3 regions of the Allobosea sp. TWI1241 genome follow, and region 2 is predicted to be linked to each of the others. Evidence: predicted binding sites of a transcription regulator. Region 2 holds the regulator's gene; each other region holds the start of a gene.
The links. The regulator PhoB, encoded in region 2, activates phosphate uptake and scavenging genes when phosphate is short. The targets are predictions, from matches to a motif close to TGTCATNNANCTGTCAT.
Positions count from the first base shown of each region.

Region 1: a site for PhoB is predicted at 3,907-3,923, ahead of phnC (phosphonate ABC transporter ATP-binding protein). Genes of this name have one in related genera too.
Region 3: a site for PhoB is predicted at 6,237-6,253, ahead of phnD (phosphate/phosphite/phosphonate ABC transporter substrate-binding protein). Genes of this name have one in related genera too.

Region 1 covers NZ_JBDJKW010000003.1:264,562-271,587, reverse strand. Annotated here, with positions in the region: gene ABE438_RS06490 (efflux RND transporter permease subunit) at 1-2,537, opposite strand, end outside; gene ABE438_RS06485 (efflux RND transporter periplasmic adaptor subunit) at 2,534-3,637, opposite strand; gene phnC (phosphonate ABC transporter ATP-binding protein) at 3,967-4,785, shown strand; gene phnD (phosphonate ABC transporter substrate-binding protein) at 4,853-5,767, shown strand; gene phnE (phosphonate ABC transporter, permease protein PhnE) at 5,931-6,812, shown strand; gene phnE (phosphonate ABC transporter, permease protein PhnE) at 6,809-7,026, shown strand, end outside.
Region 2 covers NZ_JBDJKW010000015.1:44,362-51,387, reverse strand. Annotated here, with positions in the region: gene pstC (phosphate ABC transporter permease subunit PstC) at 1-509, shown strand, start outside; gene pstA (phosphate ABC transporter permease PstA) at 526-1,413, shown strand; gene pstB (phosphate ABC transporter ATP-binding protein PstB) at 1,446-2,246, shown strand; gene phoU (phosphate signaling complex protein PhoU) at 2,297-3,031, shown strand; gene phoB (phosphate regulon transcriptional regulator PhoB) at 3,043-3,744, shown strand; gene ABE438_RS17070 (YnfA family protein) at 3,990-4,310, opposite strand; gene ABE438_RS17065 (GcrA family cell cycle regulator) at 4,478-5,026, opposite strand; gene ABE438_RS17060 (aspartate aminotransferase family protein) at 5,572-6,786, shown strand; gene argF (ornithine carbamoyltransferase) at 6,789-7,026, shown strand, end outside.
Region 3 covers NZ_JBDJKW010000011.1:66,829-73,854, forward strand. Annotated here, with positions in the region: gene ABE438_RS14865 (ABC transporter permease) at 1-757, opposite strand, end outside; gene ABE438_RS14870 (ABC transporter substrate-binding protein) at 906-2,462, opposite strand; gene phnE (phosphonate ABC transporter, permease protein PhnE) at 2,683-4,314, opposite strand; gene phnC (phosphonate ABC transporter ATP-binding protein) at 4,311-5,099, opposite strand; gene phnD (phosphate/phosphite/phosphonate ABC transporter substrate-binding protein) at 5,129-6,133, opposite strand; gene ABE438_RS14890 (ABC transporter ATP-binding protein) at 6,278-7,026, opposite strand, start outside.

The DNA.
Region 1 (7,026 bases), on a different contig from region 2:
CCGGACTGCTTGAACTCGCGGCTCTGGCCGGAATAGTCGACCTGGTAGCTCGCCGGCAGGACGCGGGCCGCGGCCTGTTCCAGGACGTTGAGCGCGTCGCCCAGCGAATAGCCGGGGCCGGGCACCGCGGTGATCGTCGCCGAGCGCATCTGGTTGAAGCGGATCAGCTCCTTGGGCGCGACGTTCTCCTCGACGTGCACCAGGCTGGAGAGCTGCACCACCGTGCCACCGCGGCCCATCAGGTAGATGGATTGCAGCGCCTGCGGCGTGTTGCGGTCCTGCCCCGCCACCTGCAGCATCACGTCGTACTGCTCCCCGTTCATGTTGAAGCGGGTGACCTGGCGGCCGCCGAGCAGGGTCTCCATGGTGCGGCCGATCACGTCGACGCCGACGCCGAGATCGGCGGCGCGCTGGCGGTCGATCGAGACCTTGATCTGCGGCTTGTCGAGGATGAGGTTGGTCTCGATATTGGTCAGGGCGGGATTGCCCTGCACCTCGGCGATCAGCCGGTCGACGTTCTGCTTGATCTCGGCATAGGATTCAGAGGAGCGCAGCACGAACTCCACCGGCTTGCTGTTGGCGCCGCCCTGGCCGAGCGAGGGCGGGTTGGTGGCGAACAGGCGGATGCCGGGGATCTGGGACAGGTCCTTGTTGATGTCGGCGACCAGCTGCTGCTGCTTGCGGTGGCGCTGCTCCCAGGGCTTCAGGCGGGCGAAGGCGATGGCGCGCGTCACGTCCGGGAAGCCGACGATGACCAGATAGGTCTCGACCTCGGGAATCTTGCTGAAATAATCCTCGACGCGCCGGGCATAGTCGGCGGTGAAGCTCATGGTCGCGCCCTCGGGCGCCACGCCGATCGCGGTGATCGTGCCGCGATCCTCGACCGGGGCGAGCTCGGAGCGCAGCCCGGTGAAGAACACATAGGAGCTGCCGGCGACGGCGAGCGCGATCAGCACGACCAGCGGCCGCACCGAGAGCGCGAAGCGCAGCGAGCGGCGATAGCCGGAGGCGAGCGCGTCGAAGAAGCGCTCCAGCGCGTTGTAGAGCCAGTTGTGCTTCTTGTCGTGGCGCAGCAGCTTGGCGCACATCATCGGCGTCAGCGTCAGCGCGACGAAGCCCGAGACCAGCACGGCGCCGGCGAGCGTCAGGGCGAACTCGATGAAGAGCTTGCCGGTGCGCCCGGTCGAGAAGGCCATCGGCGCGTAGACCGCGACCAGCGTCAGCGTCATCGCCACGACCGCGAAGGCGATCTCGTTGATGCCCTTGATCGCGGCCTGGGTCGGCGCCATCCCCTCCTCGATATGGCGGTGGATGTTCTCCAGCACGACGATGGCGTCGTCGACCACCAGGCCGATCGCCAGCACCATGGAGAGCAGGGTCAGCGTGTTGACCGTGAAGCCCATCGCATACATCAGCGCGAAGGCGCCGATCAGCGAGACGGGGATGGTGACGAGCGGGATCAGCGTGGCGCGGAAGGAACGCAGGAAGACGAAGATGATCAGCACCACCAGCACGATCGCCTCGGCGATGGTGGTGTAGACCGCCTTGATCGAGCGATCGATGAAGATCGAGGTGTCGTAGGAGGTGGCGATCGACATGCCGTCGGGCAGGTCCTCGCGGATGCCGGGCAGGGCCTGCTGCACGCCGGAGGAGACGTCGAGCGGGTTGGCGACGGCCTGCTTGACGATGCCGATGGTGACCGAGGGCGCGCCGCGGAACCAGGCGGCGTTGCGCTCCTCGCGGGCGCCGAGCTCGACGCGGGCGACGTCGCGCATCTTCACCGGGAAGCCGTTGACGTCCTTGACCGTGACCTGCTCGAACTGCTCGGGCGTGTTGAGGCTGGTCTGCGAGAGGACGGTGAATTCGCGGTCGTTGCTCTCGATGCGGCCGGAGGGGATCTCGACGTTCTGGGCGCGCAGCGCCGCCTCGATCTCCTGCACCGTGATCTGGTAGGCGGCCATGCGGGCGCGGTCGAGCCAGATGCGCATGGCGTATTGGCGCTGGCCGAGGATGCGGACCTCGGCGACGCCGGTGATGTTCTGGACGCGGTCGGCGATGAAGCGGTCGGCGAAGTCGGTCAGCTCCAGCGGCGAGTGCCGCGAGCTGGTCAGCGACAGATACATGATCGGCTGCGCGTCGGCCTCGACCTTGGCGATGATCGGCTCGTCGATCTCGTCGGGCAGGCGGCCGCGCACGCGGCTGACGCGGTCGCGCACGTCGGAGGCGGCGACGTCGGGGTCGACGTCCGGGCGGAAGCGCACCGAGATCTGGCTGCGCTCCTGCCGGCTGGTCGAAGTGATGATCTCGATGCCCTCGATGCCGGCGATGGAGTTCTCGAGGATCTGGGTGACCTGGGTCTCGATGATCTCGGCGCTGGCGCCGCGATAGGAGGTCTGCACCGAGACGATCGGCTCGTCGATATTGGGATATTCGCGCACCGTCAGGCGCGTATAGGAGACGAAGCCGACCAGGATGACGAGCAGGCTGAGGACGGTCGAGAGGACCGGCCTGCGGATGAAGAGCTCGAACAGGCTCATCGCACGGCGCCCGGCAGCGCGCTGGTCTGCACGACGGTCTTCTCCTTGATCGAGACGGTGGAGCCGTCGCGCAGGCGCATCTGGCCGGCGGTGACGATCTGCATGCCGGGCTTCAGGCCCTTGACCACCTCGACCTTGCCGGGAAGCCGCTTGCCGAGCTCGACCTGGACGCGCCTGGCCTTGCCGTCCTCGACCACGAAGACGACCTTGCTCATGCCGTCGGGCACGACTGCGGTCTCGGGCACCAGCAGCGCCTCGTGGCGCTGGTCGACCACCACGGTGACGCGGGCGAACAGGCCGGGCCTCAGCACGAGGTCGCCATTGGGAACGGTGGCGCGCAGGCGGACGGCGCGGCCGTTGACGTCGACCACCGGGTCGATGGCGAAGACCGTGCCGGTGAAGGGCCGGTCGGGGATGGCGTCGACGCGCAGCTGGATCTGCTGGCCGGTGCGCACCCGGGTCAGGAAGATCTCCGGCACGCGGAAATCGACCTTGATCGGGTCGATATTGGTCAGGGTGATCAGCGGCTTGCCGACCGAGACGAAATCGCCGACGCCGACCGAGCGCAGGCCGACCACGCCGTTGAACGGCGCCTTGATGGTGGCGAAGGCGAGCTTGGCCTGGGCGAGCTGCAGCCGCGCCTCCTGCGAGGCGAGCTGGGCGGTGGCCTGCTCCAGCGCCACCTGCGTGCCGGCGCCGCGCTTCACCAGCGAGGTGTTGCGCTCATAGGTGTCGCGGGCGAGCGAGACGTCCGCCTTGGCCTGCGCCAGCTCGGCGTCGAGGATGGCGGTGTCGAGCATGACCAGCGGCTGGTCCTTCTTGACCCGGTCGCCCTCCTTGAAGCCGAGTGCGGTGACGCGGCCGGCGATCTCGGGCGCGATCACCACCGACTCGTCGGCGGCGAGGGTGCCGAGCGCCTCGACCTCCTCGTCGACGCTGGCGACCTCGATGCTGCCGACCTCGACCGGCACGGCCGGGGCGCGGGCGGCACCGCCCGGCGCCTGGGCCTGCTGCTGGGAGGCCTTGGTCTGGTACCTGAAGCCGTAATACCCGCCGGCCGCCAGTCCAGCGATCAGGATGAGGAGAAGAAAACGCTTCATGAGGCGGGACGCTCCGGTAGGTCGGACCTGATTTAGACTGGGCGGTACGATTTGATAAGCGAGCTTGTGGGCGGAAGGAGGGCCGTAGCGGCATCCCCGGTACGCCAACGGACCTCGCCGCGACAAGCAAAGCCGATGCCGGGCCGGCCGGATGCGGTCCCGCGCCGGGCGGATGGGGCCGGCACCGGCCTGGCACCGGCCTGGCGCGGGCCTTACGTAAGGCGATCACGATCCGGTGATCCGCCTCGGCGCCGCCGCTGCCGACGCCGCGTCACCGGGCTGTCATCTGCGGCCGCTACCGCTCCCGCCGTCACGACGGGAGAGCCGGCATGCTGCGGATCGAAGGTTTGACCAAGCGGTTCGGCGGTAATGTGGCCGTCGATGGCGTCAGCCTGTCGATTCCGCGCGGCGAGATGGTCGGGGTGATCGGCCGCTCGGGCGCCGGCAAGTCGACGCTGCTGCGCATGCTCAACCGGCTGAGCGAGCCGAGCGAGGGCCGCATCTTCAGCGGCGCGCGCGAGGTCACGGCGCTGAAGGGGGCGGCGCTGCGCGGCTGGCGCCGCGACACGGCGATGATCTTCCAGCAGTTCAACCTGGTCGGGCGCCTCGACGTGCTGACCAATGTCCTGCTCGGCCGGCTGAACCACCGCGCGGCGGCGCTGACACTGGTCAGGAGCTTCTCGCAGGACGACAAGATCCGCGCCATAGCGGCACTGGAACGTCTCGACATGGGGCACCTGCTGGCCCAGCGCGCCGAGACCCTGTCGGGCGGGCAGCAGCAGCGCGTCGCCATCGCGCGCGCCCTGGTCCAGGAGCCGGCGATCATCCTCGCCGACGAGCCGATCGCCTCGCTCGACCCGCGCAACACCCAGGTCGTGATGGACGCGCTGTTCCGCATCAACCGCGAGGACGGCATCACCGTGATCAGCAACCTGCACCATCTCGATATCGCGTCGAAATACTGCGACCGGCTGATCGGCATGGCCGGCGGCAAGGTGGTGTTCGACGGCCCGCCGCACGCGCTGACCAAGGCGGTGGCGGCCGATCTCTACGGAATCGAGGCCAGGGACGCCGGCGCCGACGCGCTGGAGGCGCTGGACGAGATCGCGACCTCGGAAGCGAGGCGCGCCAGGCAGAGCGTCGCCTGAGCGGATCCGCGCGACCGCGGGCGAGACGCCGACCGAACCATCTTCGACAGGACCACAGGAGCACCCCATGCTGACCCGTCGCCATACCCTCATGCTCGCTGCCGGCTTCGCCGGCGCGCTCGCCGCCCCGGCCTTGGCCCACGACTGGAAGGCCAAGTATCCCGAGATCGTCTTCGCGATCATCCCGGCCGAGAATGCCTCCGGCGTGACCGAGCGCTACACCCCCTTCGTCAACTATCTCGCCAAGGAACTCGGCACCAAGGTGACGCTGCGCATCGCCAACGACTATGCGGCGATCATCGAGGGCCAGCGGGCGGGCAACATCCACATCGCCTCCTACGGCCCGTCCTCCTTCGCCCGCGCCCGCATGACCGGCGCCAAGATCGACGCCTTCGCGATCGAGACCAATCTCGACGGCACCAAGGGCTATCATTCGGTCTTCTACGTGAAGAAGGACTCGCCCTATCAAAAGGTCGAGGACCTGAAGGGCAAGAATCTCGGCCTGGTCGATCCCAACTCGACCTCGGGCAACAACGTGCCGCGCTTCGCGCTGAACCAGATGAAGATCGAGCCCGAGAGCTTCTTCGGCAAGGTCGTCTATACCGGCAGCCATGAGAACGCGATCATCGCGCTCCAGCAGGGCACCGTCGACATGGTCGCCAACTGGTGGAACGACGAGCAGGAATCCAACCTGCAGCGCATGGCCCGCAAGAACATGGCCAAGGCCGAGGACTTCCGGATCATCTTCAAGTCCGAGCAGATCGTGAACTCGCCGATGGCCTATCTCTCCGACATGCCGGAGCAGCTGAAGACCGCGATCCGCGACGCCGTCCTCAACATTACCACGAAGGACAAAGCCGCCTTCGACAAGATCTACGAAGGCAAGCAGGGCCCGCTCGTCGCGGTCGACAACAAGGCCTACGACCCGATCATCGAGCTCAACAAGTTCGTCGACGAACTGCGCAAGAAGAAGTCCTCGTAAGCCATTTCAGTCGCAGCCCGTCATGGTCGGGCCTGTCCCGACCATCCACGTCTTCGCTTCGCTGATCGCGCGCGGTGTTCAAGACGTGGATGCTCGCCACAAGGCCGAGCATGACGGCTGCGGCCCGCTCTAGCCGCCTCCTCTTTCGGCGACGGACATTGTCATGACACTCGCGATCGATCGCGCCGATCCGGCCATCGCCGCCCATGCCGCGCTCTACCGGCGGGCGGCGGCGGCACGGCTGCGCCGGACCCTGCTCGGCGCCGGCCTCTTCCTGGCCTGCGTCTGGCTGTCCGCGATCGGCGCCGAGGTCGACCTGCCACGCTTCGCCGCCAATGTCTGGCGCTTTCCCAACTATCTCTACGAGATCCTGCCGCGGCTGCGCTGGGCGACGCTCGGCGCCGATCTCGCCGAATGGTTCTGGAATCTCAGAGGCTGGCTCAGGCTGCTCTGGCAGACGCTGCTGATCGCCTATGTCGGCACGGTGCTCGGCGTGCTCGGCGGCTTCGCGCTCTGCTTCGTGGCGGCGGCCAATCTCGGGCGCTCGGCGACCGGGCGCTTCCTGGCGCGCCGCTTCCTCGAATTCTGCCGCACCGTGCCGGAGATCGTCTTCGCGCTGATCTTCGTGATCGCCTTCGGGCTCGGGCCGCTGCCCGGAGTGCTCGCCATCGCGATCCACACCATGGGCGCCACCGGCAAGCTGTTCTCCGAGGTGGTCGAGAACATCGACATGAAGCCGGTCGATGGCGTGGGCGCCACCGGCGCCGGCTGGTGGCAGACCATCCGCTTCGCGGTGGTGCCGCAGGTGCTCTCGAACTTCGCCAGCTACGGGCTGCTGCGCTTCGAGATCAATGTGCGCGGCGCGGCGATCATGGGCTTCGTCGGTGCCGGCGGCATCGGCCAGGACCTGATCGAGGCGATCCGGAAATTCTACTTCACCGACGTCAGCGCGATCCTGCTGATGATCATCGTGACGGTCATGCTGATCGACTACGGCACCGAGCGGCTGCGCCATGCGCTGCTCGGCATGGAGCAGGGCCGATGACTCTGGTGCTCTCCGACACGGACCGCGCGGCGTTGGTCGCCCGCCACGGCGCGGTGCTGCGCGGCTCGCCCGGGCGCAGGGCGGCGACGCTCGCGGTGATCGCCGCGCTGGCGGGCCTCTTCGCCTATGGCGTCGCCTCGCTCGAGGTCTCGCTCTGGCGGGTGCTCTCCGGCTTCGGCAATCTCGGCCGCTTCGTCGTGCTGATGCTGCCGCC
Region 2 (7,026 bases):
CGCTCTCCAACATCGTCGAGGGCATGCCGATCGTCGGCACCATCCTGTATTCGCGCTCGCCCTCCGGGCTGGGCATCCTGACCGCCGGGCTGATCCTGGCGTTCATGATCATCCCCTTCATCGCCTCGATCACCCGCGACATGCTCGACCAGATCCCCTCGGTGCTGCGCGAGAGCGCCTATGGCATCGGGGCGACGACCTGGGAGGTGGTGCGCCATGTGCTGCTGCCGCAGGCCGGCGTCTCGATCATCGGCGCGGTGATGCTCGGCCTCGGCCGCGCGCTCGGCGAGACCATGGCGGTGACCTTCGTGGTCGGCAACGCCAACCGGCTCTCGGCCTCGATCATGGATCCGGGCTCGACCATCGCCTCGCGCATCGCCAACGAGTTCAACGAGGCGCTTGGCCTGCAGCTCAATGCGCTGATCGCGCTCGGCTGCATCCTGTTCTTCGTGACCTTCCTCGTCCTCGTCGCCGCGCGCATCCTCGTCTCGCGCGTCAAGAGCTACTGAGCCGGAGCGCCGTCCGATGTCGCAAGCCACTCCCGCCCCGCAGAGCCAGGCGCTGGCGCCCTGGGGCCGCGTGCGCCCGGCGCGCCGCCGCGCCGACCGCCTGATGAAGCTCGTCGCCACCGGCTTCACCCTGATGGCGATCTCGGTGCTGTTCTGGATCCTCGGCATGCTGATCGTGAAGGGCGTCGCCGGGCTCTCGCTCGACACCTTCACCAAGGTCACGCCCGGCCCCGGCACGGCAGGCGGCGGCCTCGCCAACGCGATCGTCGGCTCGCTGGTGCTGACGCTGATCGGCATCGCCATCGCTACCCCGATCGGCGTGCTCGCCGGCACCTATCTCGCCGAATACGGCAAGGGCTCGAAGCTCGCCGAGCTGATCCGCTTCATCAACGACATCCTGCTCTCGGCGCCGTCGATCCTGATCGGCCTGTTCGTCTATGTCGTGATGGTCGAGCCGATGGGCAGCTATTCCGGCTGGGCCGGCGGCATCGCGCTCGGCATCATCGCGATCCCGGTGATCGTGCGCACCACCGAGGACATGCTGCGGCTGGTGCCGGGCGGCCTGCGCGAGGCCGGCGCGGCGCTCGGCGCCCCGCCTTCGGTGGTGATCACCGCGATCACCTGGCAGGCGGCCAAGGCCGGCATGGTCACCGGCATCCTGCTGGCGCTCGCCCGCGTCGCCGGCGAGACCGCGCCGCTGATCTTCACCGCGCTCAACAACAATTTCTGGTTCTCGCCGAGCCTGATCGGCGGCGTCTCCAACCTGCCGGTGACGATCTATCAGTTCGCCTCGGCGCCTTACGAGAACTGGCAGCAGCTCGCCTGGGCCGGCTCGCTGATCATCACCTTCTCCATCCTGTTCCTGTCGCTCGCCGCCCGCCGTCTCGTGCGAGGCGCGAAATGACGCTCGCCACGCCCGTCCGAAAGGATAAGTCGATGCTCTCGACCATTGAAACCAGCCCGCAGGTCCTGGACGCCGCCGCGCCCGTGCGCATCGCGGTCCGCAACCTCGATTTCTACTACGGCGAGCACAAGGCGCTGAAGAACATCAACCTGGACTTCCGCGACCGCCACGTCACGGCGCTGATCGGCCCGTCGGGCTGCGGCAAGTCCACGCTGCTGCGCATCTTCAACCGCATCTACTCGCTCTATCCCGAGCAGCGCGCCACCGGCGAGATCATGCTCGACGGCCGCAACGTCATCAGCGGCGATGTCGACGTGAACGAACTGCGCTCGCGCGTCGGCATGGTCTTCCAGAAGCCGACGCCCTTCCCGATGTCGATCTACGACAACGTCGCCTTCGGCATCCGCCTCTACGAGAAGCCGCCGAAATCGGAGCTGGACGACCGCGTCGAGGGCGCGCTGCGCCGGGCCGCGCTGTGGGACGAGGTCAAGGACAAGCTCAAGGCCTCCGGCATGGGCCTCTCCGGCGGCCAGCAGCAGCGCCTGTGCATCGCCCGCACCATCGCCCAGAGGCCCGAGGTCATCCTGTTCGACGAGCCGACCTCGGCGCTCGACCCGATCTCGACCGGCAAGATCGAGGACCTGCTCGAGCAGCTGAAGAGCGATTTCACCATCGTGATCGTCACCCACAACATGCAGCAGGCGGCGCGCATCTCGCAGTACACCGCCTTCATGTATCTCGGCGAGGTGATCGAGTTCGACGCGACCAACACCATCTTCATGAACCCGAGCAAGAAGCAGACGCAGGACTACGTCACCGGCCGCTTCGGCTGAGATCGACACCGCCTTCGACGCTCGCGCCGCCACGACAGGATACGCGCCCCATGTCCGAACACATCGTCCGCTCCTACGACGCCGATCTCGAGGCGCTGCGTCGCAGCCTCGCCGAGATGGGCGGCATGTCCGAGCGCATGCTCGGCGACTCCACCGTCGCTCTGGTGCGCCGCGACACCGCGCTCGCCCAGAAGATCATCAGCGCGGACCAGCGCCTGGACAATCTCCAGCGCGACGTCGAGGAGAAGGCGGTGCTGACCATCGCCCGGCGCCAGCCCCTCGCCAACGACCTGCGCGAGCTGATCTCGGCGATCCGCATCGCCGCCGATATCGAGCGCGTCGGCGATCTCGCCAAGAACATCGCCAAGCGCGCCGTCGCGATCTCCGGCCAGTTCTCGCCGCCGACGCGGGCCGTGGTCGGGCTGGAGCATATGAGCCGCCTGGTCCAGGCCCAGCTCAAGGACGTGCTCGACGCCTATGCCGCCGGCAACGACCGCAAGGCGATGGAGGTCTGGCGCCGCGACGACGAGATCGACGCGCTCTACACCTCGCTGTTCCGCGAGCTCCTGACCTATATGATGGAGGATCCGCGCAACATCACCTTCTGCACGCATCTGCTGTTCTGCGCCAAGAACGTCGAGCGCATCGGCGACCACACCACCAACATCGCCGAGACCATCCACTACCTCGTCACCGGCCAGTCGATCGACGAGACCCGGCCGAAGCTCGACACCACCGACATCCCCGTCGAGCTGCCGGCTTCCGCCGCTTCCGGCGACGCCTGAAAGGGCCCGACATGGCCGCGCGCATCCTGATCGTCGAGGACGAGGAGCCGCTGACCCTGCTCCTGCGCTACAATCTCGAGGCCGAGGGCTTCGAGGTCGACAGCGTGGCGCGCGGCGACGACGCCGAGCTGCATCTGCGCGACAGCACGCCCGATCTCGTGCTGCTCGACTGGATGCTGCCCGGCCTCTCCGGCATCGAGCTCTGCCGGCGTCTCAGGGCCCGGCGCGACACCGAGCGCGTGCCGATCATCATGCTGACCGCCCGCGGCGAGGAGACCGAGCGCGTGCGCGGCCTCGCCACCGGCGCCGACGACTATGTGGTCAAGCCGTTCTCGCTGCCGGAGCTGATCGCGCGGGTGCAGGCGCTGCTGCGCCGGGCCAAGCCCGGCCATGTCGCCGGGCTGCTCACCGCCGGCGACCTCGAGCTCGACCGCACCACGCGGCGTGTGCGCCGGGCCGGCACCGAGCTGCATCTCGGCCCGACCGAGTTCCGTCTGCTCGAATTCCTGATGCAGGCGCCGGGCCGGGTCTATTCCCGGGCGCAGCTGCTCGACGCCGTCTGGGGCCGCGACGTCTATATCGACGAGCGCACCGTCGACGTGCATGTCGGGCGCCTGCGCAAGGCGATCACGCCCGGCAACGCCAAGGACCCGCTGCGCACGGTGCGCGGCGCCGGCTACGCCTTCGACGAGACCTTCGCCCGCGGAGGCTGAAGCGGGCAGGGCGTGACGCGGGCGATCCACCGTCGCTCCGGGGCCCCATGGCCAGTGTCGGTGGAAGATGCAGCGCGACCGCTGCCGCCCGAGCCGGTAGCCGCGCGGTCATGGGTTCCGGGCTCTTCGCTGCGCGAAGCCCCGGAATGACGGCGTGGAGCCGGAGCGCACCCAGCCCGTGCCGGGTTCGGCTTTTGGTCTGCACCAGACGCCGCAATGACGGCGTCGGTTATGCCGAAAGCGGGTCAGCGCGGGGCGGCGACGATTACGCTGGCGCCCGCCAGACACAGCGCCGCGCCGATCAGGTCGAAGCGGTCGGGCGCCACCTTCTCGACCAGCGCCATCCAGCCGAGCGAGGCGAGGATATAGACCCCGCCATAGGCGGCGAAGGTTCGCCCCGCCGCGGGGCTGTCGACCAGCGCCAGCAGCCAGGCGAAGCCGGCCAGCGCCAGCAGCCCCGGCACGAGCCACCAGACCGAGCGGTCGAGCTTCAGCCAGGCCCAGAAGGCGAAGCAGCCGGCGATCTCCGCCAGCGCCGCGCCCGCATAGATCGCGATGGTCGCCATCCTGCCCCTTCCCGCCCGGGATCGTGTTGGTCCGAGGCACTGCTACTCGAAGACCTGTCGTTCCAAGGCTTGCGGCCGGAAACCTGGCTCCCGGCACGATGGCGGGCATGAAAAAGCCGGCCACGGGGCCGGCTTCCTCGGATCGTTTCGCGGTCGCCTTGTCGCCCTCAGGCGCGGACGGCCTTGCGGTCGCGGCGGCGGTCGGCCGCCGGCTGGTAGGCGATGCGGGCATGGTAGCTGCAATAGGGCAGGCCGGTCGACGAGCGGGCGCCGCAGAAGCGGAACTCCGGCGTCGTCGGATCGCCCATCGGCCAGCGGCACATGTATTCGCGCAGATCCATGATGCTGACGCGCTCGGAGAACGGCACCACCACCTCCTCGGCCGGGGCCGGGGTGGCCGCCACCTGCGGCTCGGCCTCGGGTTCGGCCTCGAACTGTGGGGCGAGCGCGGTGTTGCCGCGGGTCAGGCCGGGGCCCGGCGCCGGCGGCGTCATCGGATGCGAGGGGGCGCGCGTCGCGGTCTTGCGCGGACGCGGCGTCGCCGAGCCCGGGGACTTGGCGCGTCCCGACAGGCCGAGGCGATGCACCTTGCCGATGACGGCGTTGCGGGTGACGCTGCCGAGCTCGCCGGCGATCTGGCTGGCGCTCAGCCCGTCGTTCCAGAGCTTCTTGAGCAGCTCGACGCGCTCTTCGGTCCAGGCTCCGGCTTCTGACATCGTTTTCACCTGTCTTCGTCATGCCGCGCCAAAGTCCGCGCGACATCGGGAAAGATCTTGGCGGAATCCGATACCGGCAGCGTCCGCTGTGTAAGCGGAAACCGTGACGCCCGGACCTGACGATACTGGAGACGCCGCACGAGATGTCGTATCCGACGAGACGGACCATACAAGATGCCCTGACTCGGCGACAAGAGTCGGCGAATCGCAAATCGTCTTTTCCCCAGCGAAAGCCTCCCGATTGCGCCGCGGTGAGTCCGATCGGCAACGCTGCCGCTACGGCGGCCGATTGACAGCGCGGAGGCGCTTTTGCATAGTCCGGGCAGAGAGCGGCCGCCCCATCGGGCGGCGCTTATGTTTTTGAGCGATCCGGACTTTTCATCGATGCGGTTCACGGCGCGACGAGACAGCGGGAACGGCCGGCGACGCTAGGCGTCGTCAGCGGGTCGCATGATGCCGGTGCACTGCCGCCGCTCGCCCGCACCGCCGTTCCCGGCCCAGCGTTCCGCACCCCCAGTCTCGTTCCGCCGCAAGGACTTCGCTCCATGAGCACCGCTTCCGACACCGCTTCCGTGCTGTTGCCGACCTATGCCCGCGCGCCGATCGCCTTCGAGCGCGGCGAGGGCGCCTGGGCGATCACGCCCGACGGCCGGCGCTTTCTCGATTTTGGCGCCGGCATCGCCGTCAACGCGCTCGGCCATGCCCATCCGCATCTGGTCGCGGCGCTGACCGAGCAGGCCCAGCGCATCTGGCACACCTCCAACCTCTACACGATGCCCGACGGCGAGAAGCTGGCGCGGCGGCTGTGCGAGGCGACCTTCGCCGATCGCGTCTTCTTCACCAATTCGGGCGCCGAGGCGAACGAGTGCGCCATCAAGATGGCGCGCAAGTACCACGCCGCGAAGGGCCATCCCGAGCGCTACCGCATCATCACCTTCGAGGGCGCCTTCCATGGGCGCACGCTGGCGACCATCGCCGCCGGCGGCCAGCAGAAATACATCGACGGCTTCGGCCCGAAGGTCGACGGCTTCGACCAGGTGCCCTTCGACGACGAGGCGGCGCTCGCCGCCGCGATCGGCCCGGAGACCGCCGCGCTGATGATCGAGCCGATCCAGGGCGAGGGCGGGCTGCGCTCGGTGCCGGCCCGCTTCCTCAAGCATCTGCGCGCGCTCTGCGACGAGCATGGCCTGATGCTGATCTTCGACGAGATCCAGACCGGCGTCGGCCGCACCGGCAAGTTCTTCGCCCATGAGATCGCCGGCGTGACGCCCGACATCATGGCGATCGCCAAGGGCATCGGCGGCGGCTTCCCGATGGGCGCCTGCCTCGCCACCGCCGAGGCGGCCGCCGGCATGACGCTCGGCACCCACGGCACCACCTTCGGCGGCAACCCGCTCGCCATGGCGGTCGGCAACGCCGTGCTCGACGTCATCCTGGCGCCGGGCTTCCTCGACGGCGTGGCGCAGACGGCGCTGCGGCTGCGGCAGTCGCTCGCCCGGCTCAAGGACGAGCACCCGCAGGTGATCGAGGAGATCCGCGGCGAGGGGCTGATGCTCGGCCTCAAGCTCAAGACGCCCAACACCGAATTCGTCGCCCAGGCCCGCGAGGCGGGGCTGCTGGTGGTCGGCGCCGGCGACAATGTCGTGCGCCTGCTGCCGCCGCTGGTAATCGGCGAGGCGGAGGTGGCCGAGGCCGTCTCCCGGCTCGACGCCGCCGCCAAGGCCGTGGAGGCCGGCCTCGCCCGGTCGGCGGCGGAATGAAGATGGAACCCCGGATGCGCCATTTCCTCGACCTGTCCGACTTCTCGGGCGACCAGCTGCGCGCCATCCTGCGCGCCGGCGGCGAGATCAAGTCCCGCCGCCGCACCGAGGCGGCCGCGAGCGACCGCGTGCTGGCCGGCAAGGTCGTCGCCATGATCTTCGAGCAGCCCTCGCTGCGGACCCGCGTCTCCTTCGACGTCGGCATCCGCGAGCTCGGCGGCTCGCCGATGATGGTGACCG
Region 3 (7,026 bases), on a different contig from region 2:
CCAGCGTCACCACCGGCAGGATGGCGTTGCGCGCGACGTGGCGACGCGAGACCACGCCGGGCTTGAGCCCCTTGGCGCGGGCCGTCTTGACGAAGTCGGCCCCTGCGACCTCCAGCATGGAGGCGCGCATCATCCGGGCGTAGAGCGCGGTGAAGAACAGGCCGAGCGTCACCGCCGGCAGGACGAGATGGCGGCCGATATCGAGCGCGCGCTCGAGCCCGGTATAGTTGGCGCCGATCGTCTCGTAGCCGACATTGGGCAGGATGCCGAGCTTCAGCGAGAAGGCGATCTGGCTCATCAGCGCGATCCAGAACAGCGGCGTCGCGTAGAAGACGAGGGCGAGCGTGGTGATGACGCTGTCCTGCCAGCCGCCGGCCCGGCGGGCGGCGAGCGCGCCCATCAGCGTGCCGAGCAGCAGCGAGACGATGAAGGCCGCGCCGGTGAGCAGCAGCGTCGCCGGGAGCCGGTCCAGGATCAGGTCGAGCACCGGCTGCTGCTGGCGATAGCTGAAGCCGAGATCGAAGGTCATGTAGCCCTTCAGATAGAGCCAGAGCTGGGTCAGCAGCGGCTGGTCGAGCCCGAAGCGCTCGCGCAGTTGCAGGAGCAGCTGCTCGTCCGCCGCGCCGGCCTCGCCGGCGAGCACCTGCGCCGGGTCGCCGGGCGCGGCCCGGATCAGGAAGAAGTTCAGGACCGCGATGGCGAAGAGGACGAGGATCCCCTTCGCCAGACGCCCGGCGAGGAACTGTGCGAGATTCATACGTGGGACCAGAGGCGTCGACGGGGCGACGGGGCGGACCCGGCCGGGACAGGCCGGCTGATCCGCCGCGTCGCCCGCAGGCGGTGTCGGGGGATGTCATGCCCGGCGCGCGGCCGGGCATGGAGGGCTGAGGTGACGGCTGCCGCCATCACTCCTTCCAGGCGTCGCGGAAGCCGTCGTTGACGCCGATGCCGGTCGTCACGAGGTTCTTGACGTTGCAGCGGGAGATGGTGGGGAAGTCCATCTCGAGCAGCCAGAGCACCGGCAGCTCGTCGGCGAGGATCTTCTGCACCTTGGTGTAGAGCTCCTGGCGCTCCTTGTCGGTCGCGGCGCCGGCCGCGTCGGCGAAGAGCTTGTCGACCTCGGGATTGGCGTAGCCGCCGACATTGGCGAAGGGGTTGCCCTTGGCGATGTTGGTCGAGACGTAGGACCGGGCGACGCCCGTCGCCGGATCGCCGAGCTGGTAGAGGAAGTTGAAGCTGAGATCGAAGTCCCAGTTGCCGTTCTTCTGGGTCCAGCCGGGCACGTCGGTGGTCTCGATCTGCACCTTGACGCCGGCATCCTCGAGGTTCTGCTTGATCGCCTCGGCCCAGCGGTTCCAGACCTCGCCATAGGGGATGGCGAGCAGCTTGATCGTCTGGCCGTTATAGCCCGACGCCTTGATCAGCTCCTTGGCCTTCTTCGGATCGTAGGCGTATTTGGTGACGTCGTCCGAATAGAAGCGAGTCTTCGACGAGATCGGGCCGGTCGGCAGCTTGCCGAGGCCGCCCCAGACCACGTCCTTCCCGAATTCGCGGTCGATCGCGTACATCAGGCCCTGGCGGAACTGCTTGTTGGCCAGGATGCCGTTGCGCACATTGACCGTCAGCCAGGCATGGGGGGCGAACATCTCCCAGCCCTTGGTGGTCATGCAGGTGTTGGGCAGCTTCGACAGGCGCGCGACGTCGTAGACGTCGACCGAGCCGCCGGTCAGCACGTCGATCTTGCCGGTCTCGAAGGCCACGGCGCGCGCGGCGGCGTCGGGAATGATCTGCCAGTAGATCTCGTCGAGGTGCGGCCGGTCCTTCATCCAGTAGTTCTCGTTCTTGACGAGGTGGATGTAGGAGCCCTTCTTCCACTCCTTGAACTTGAACGGGCCGGTGCCGATCGGCGTGTTGTTCGCCGGGTTCGCGCGGTAGTCGGTGCCGTCATAGATGTGCTTGGGCACCATCGGCGCGGAGGCGACCTCCTGCGACATGATCAGCGGGCCGAAGGGCTGCTTCAGTGAGATCCTGACCGTCAGATCGTCGAGCTTCTCGATCTTGTCGACCTGGGCGTTGACGATCGGGCGCCAGCGCGGATGGACCTCGCGCAGGAACTTGTCGAGCGAGAACACCACGTCGTCGGCGGTGAAGGGCTTGCCGTCATGCCAGGTCACGCCCTCCTGCAGCTTGAAGGTGTAGACCTTTGCGTCGGGCGAGACCTCCCAGCTCTTTGCGAGCGAGGGCTGCGGCTCGAGCTTCTCGTTATAGCGCAGCAGCGATTCGTAGATGTTGCCCGCGACCATGTTGGTCGGGCCGTTCTGGTTCAGGCCCTGCATCAGCATCGGCGGCTCGGGCTGGACCACGACATGGACGGTGCCGCCCTTCTTCGGGGTCTGCGCCATGGCGCCGCCAAGCGCGATCACCGACACGGCGAGCGCCAGCCCCCACTTCTTCATCGTCATCCCTGAAAACTCCCCTCGTTTACGCGCGCCGGATTCCGACCCCGGCGACTTCGCAGCAATCGCAGCCGATTGCGAGGCGCTTGGCAAGGGTCGGCCGTGGATAAGCAAGGGATGAGCCAATCTTCGCGCGGGTCGGCGAAATCCGGCGGCTTGCGCACAATAAAAAACGGCCGGCGCCGCGAGGCTCCGGCCGTTCGTCGCATGAGCGGTGCGTGCGCCGTCAGATGATGCGGGCGCGCAGCACCGAGGTGACCAGTTCGGTGACCACGACGACGGCGAAGATCACCACCAGCACCAGCCCGACCTGGTCCCAGTAGAGATTGTCCATCGCCGCCTGCAGCGCGACGCCGAGGCCGCCGGCGCCGACGAGGCCGAGCACCGCGCTCTCGCGCACATTGATGTCCCAGCGGAACAGGCTGACGGCCAGGAAGGCCGGCTTGACCTGCGGCCAGAAGCCCTTGAGCAGCACGGCGCGGCGCGGGGCGCCGGCGGCGCGCAGCGCCTCGATCGGGCCGGGCTTGGCCTCCTCGATCGCTTCGGCGAGGAACTTGCCGGTGAAGCCGATCGAGTGCACCGCCACCGCCATGACGCCGGCCAGCGCGCCGGGGCCGAACACCGCCACGAAGAGCAGCGCCCAGACCAGGGTGTGGACCGAGCGGGTCGCGACCAGGATGAAGCGGCCGAGCGTGTTGACCCAGATCGAGGTCGAGACGTTGCGGGCGCACATCAGCGCGACCGGCGTCGCCAGCGCGATGGCCAGGATGGTGCCGAGCGTCGCGGTGTGCAGCGTCTCGACCAGCGCCGCGCTGACGGCCTTCTGGAAGTAGCCCCAGTCGATCGGCCACATGCGGGCGAACAGGTCGGCCGTCTGCTGGGGCGCGTCATAGAGGAATTCCGGGATGACCTCGACGGTCTGGACCGACCAGGCGAGAGCGACCGCGGCGATGCCCCAGAAGGCGAGGCGCATGGCCCGCTCCGTGGCGGTGTAGCGGTGCCAGACCGTGCCGGAAGCGTCGCGCCGCACTTCGCCCGAGGGTGCCTCGTCCTGGTAGATGCGCCGCATGAAGGCGGAGAGCACCTCGCCGGCCATGACCGCCAGGATGATGGCGATGATGATGGTCAGCACGAAGTCGTAGTCGAAGCGCTGGAAGGCGGTGAACAGGGTCGCGCCGATGCCGCCGCCACCGACAATGCCGACCAGCGCGGAATTGCGCAGGTTGGAATCGAGCTGGTAGGCGGCGAAGCCGATGAAGCGCGGCAGCACCTGCGGCACCACGCCCATGATCACCACCGACATGAAGGGCGAGCCGGCGGCGCGCAGCGCCTCGATCGGCTTCATCGACATTTCCTCGACCGCCTCGGCGATCAGCTTGGCGATGAAGCCCAGCGTCGCGACGATCAGGGCGAGCACGCCGGCGAGCGCGCCGAAGCCGACGGCCTTGACGAAGAGAATGGCGACGATGACCGGGTGGAAGGTGCGGAACAGCGCGATGAGCCCGCGCGCCACCACCGTGACCGGCATCGGCATCATGTTGCGCGCGGCGCACAGGCCGAGCGGCAGGGCGAGCAGCACGCCGGCGAAGGTCGAGATGATCGCGATCTGCAGCGACTCGACCATGCCCTGGACGAGCAGCTCCATCTTGTCGCCGGCCGTGTTGGGCGGCAGCATCCGGCCGATGAAGCGGGCGCCGTTGTCCAGGCCCTGGACGAAGCGCTCCCAGCGGATGTCGACGATCTGGGCCGCATAGGCGACATAGGCGAGGAACAGGACCGCGCCGATGCGCAGCGGCCAGTTCACCGGGAAGGCGCGGGCGCGCAGGCTCCCGGCGGGGAGGGCGGACGGCGTGCTCATTCCATCCAGCCTTCGCCGCCATAGATCTCGGCGAGATGCGAATCCTGCAGGCCCTCGGGCGGGCCGTCATAGACGATCAGCCCCTTCGACATGCCGATGATCCGCTTTGAGAAGCGGCGGGCGAGGGCGACGTTGTGGATGTTGACCAGGACCGGGATGCCGCGCTCGCGGCCGACCTCTGCCAGCAGCTCCATGATCTCGACCGAGGTCTTGGGGTCGAGCGAGGATGTCGGCTCGTCGGCGAGGACGAGGTCCGGCTCCTGCATCACCGCGCGGGCGATGCCCACGCGCTGGCGCTGGCCGCCGGAGAGCTGGTCGGCGCGGCGGGTGGCGAACTCGCCCAGCCCGACGAGGTCGAGCAGGGCGAAGGCGCGCGCGATGTCGGCTTCGGAGAAGCGGCGGGTCCAGGCCCGCCAGACCGGGACGTAGCCCAGCCGCCCGCAGAGCACGTTCTCGATCACGGTGAGCCGCTCGACGAGATTGTACTCCTGGAAGACCATGCCGAGCCGCCGGCGGGCCTGGCGCAGCGCGTCGCCCTGCAGCTTCGCCAGGTCGGTGCCGTCCAGCATGATCGCGCCGGAGGTCGGATCGACCAGGCGGTTGATGCAGCGGATCAGCGTCGACTTGCCGGTGCCGGAGGGGCCGATGATGGCGACGATCCCGGGCTGGTCGACCGTGATCGAGATGTCGCGCAGCACGGGCTGTCCGGGCCGGTATTCCTTGACGAGATTGCGGATGACCAGCGTCCGGCAGGTGCCGGACGCATCGCTTGGCAGGGCGCTCATGGGCTTGGCTTGGTCTTCTTCTTGGGGGATCAGGGCTTGGCCGGAGCCTGCTGCTGCTGGCGCTTCTTGGCGGCGGCGTCCGCCTCGCGCTTCGCTTCGGCGTCGTAGGCCGCCTTGTTGTAGGGCGTGCCCGACTTCTCGGCCACGTCACGCACGATCGCCCAGTCCTTCTGGTAGGTGATCGGCAGGAAGCGGTCGTCGCCGTTGAACTCCTTCGTCATCTCCGGGGTGAAGCGGAAGGAGAAGAAGCAGTCCTGCAGCTTCTTGGCGAGCTCGGGCTTGAGGTCGTGGGCGTAGGCGAAGGAGGAGGTCGGGAACACCGCGCTGCGATAGATCTCGCGGGTGTCCTCCTTCTTGATCGTGCCGCGCACGATCATGCGTTCATAGACGTCGCCGGCGACGGCGGCCATGTCGTAGTCGCCGGAGACGACGCCGAGCAGCGACTTGTCGTGACCGCCCGACATCAGCGGCTTGTAGTCCTTGTCGGCCTCGAGCCCGTGTTCGGGGAAGAGCACGCGCGGCGCGAGATTGCCGGAGTTCGACGAGGGCGAGGTGTGGGCGACCTTCTTGCCCTTGAGGTCGGCCAGCGTCTTGTAGGGGCTGGACGCCTTGACCACCGCGACGAGGTTGTAGCCGCGCACGCCCGCGGCCGAGCCCTTGGCGGCGAAGGGGATCGCGCCTGCGAGGTTCACGGCGAAGCCGGTCGGCCCGGTCGAGAAACCGGCGAAATGCAGACGGCCCGAGCGCATGGCCTCGATCTCGGCCGAGTTGGACTGGACCGGATAGTAGACGATGCGCTTGCCGGTGCAGGTGGCGAGATGGTCGGTCAGCGGCTTGAAGACGTTGGCGTAGACCGCCGGGTCCTCGACCGGGGTGTAGGCCCAGACCAGCGCGGACGGGTCCTTCCACTTGGCCGGGTCGGTCGGCGCGTCGGCGACGAGGTCGTTGTTGGCGTCGCAGTAGAGCGTGTCGAGCTGGCCGCGATTGGGGCAGGCGTCCTGGGCCTGGGCGGGCGCCGTCGCCACGGCGAGCATGAGCGGGGCGGCAGCGGTGGCGGCAAGGCGGGCAAGTCGCAGATCGAGCAAGGCGTCTCTCTCCTCTCGGCGGCCCCGCTCCGATGCGGCGAGGGCCCTTTGGTGACATGAAACCGTCACAAAGCACTCATGCACGCGGGGTGCTTAGTCGGCAAGCCACATCAGGGACTTGTCCGGAAGAAGCAGCGTGGCCGCTTCGCCGAGGCCGTAGAGCTCGTTTCCCGAGCGAAACGGCAGGTCGACCGCCACCTCGGAGCCGCCGACCGCGACACCGTAGCGCACGCTCGCGCCGAGGAATTCGCGGTGCCTGACCGTGCAGGGCAGGCGGGCGATGCCGGGGCCGGCCGCGGCGTCGGGCGGGGCGAGATCGGCGTGCTGCGGGCGGAAGACCAGGCGCGCGCCGGACGGCACGCTCTGGCCGGCCGGCACCTCCAGCGCCGTGCCGCCTTCCAGCGTGAAGCGGCGGCTGCCGCCGCTCTCCGCCAGCGCGCCGGAGAGGATGTTGGCGGTGCCGAGGAAGTTGGCGACGAAGAGGTTGGCCGGGCGCTCGTAGAGCTCCATCGGGGTGCCGACCTGCTGGACGGTGCCGTCGTTCATCACCGCGATGCGGTCGCAGATGCTGTTGGCCTCCTCCTGGTCGTGGGTGACGAAGATGGTGGTCAGGCCGAGCCGCTGCTGCAGGTCGCGCAGTTCGCGGCGCACCTGCACGCGCATCTTGGCGTCGAGATTTGAGAGCGGCTCGTCGAGGAGCAGCACCTTGGGCTCGACCGCGACGGTGCGGGCGACCGCGACGCGCTGCTGCTGCCCGCCCGAGAGCTGCGAGGGGCGCCGCTCGCCGAGATGGGCCAGCCCGACCAGCGCCAGCGCCGCCTCGACGCGCCGCTCGATCTCGG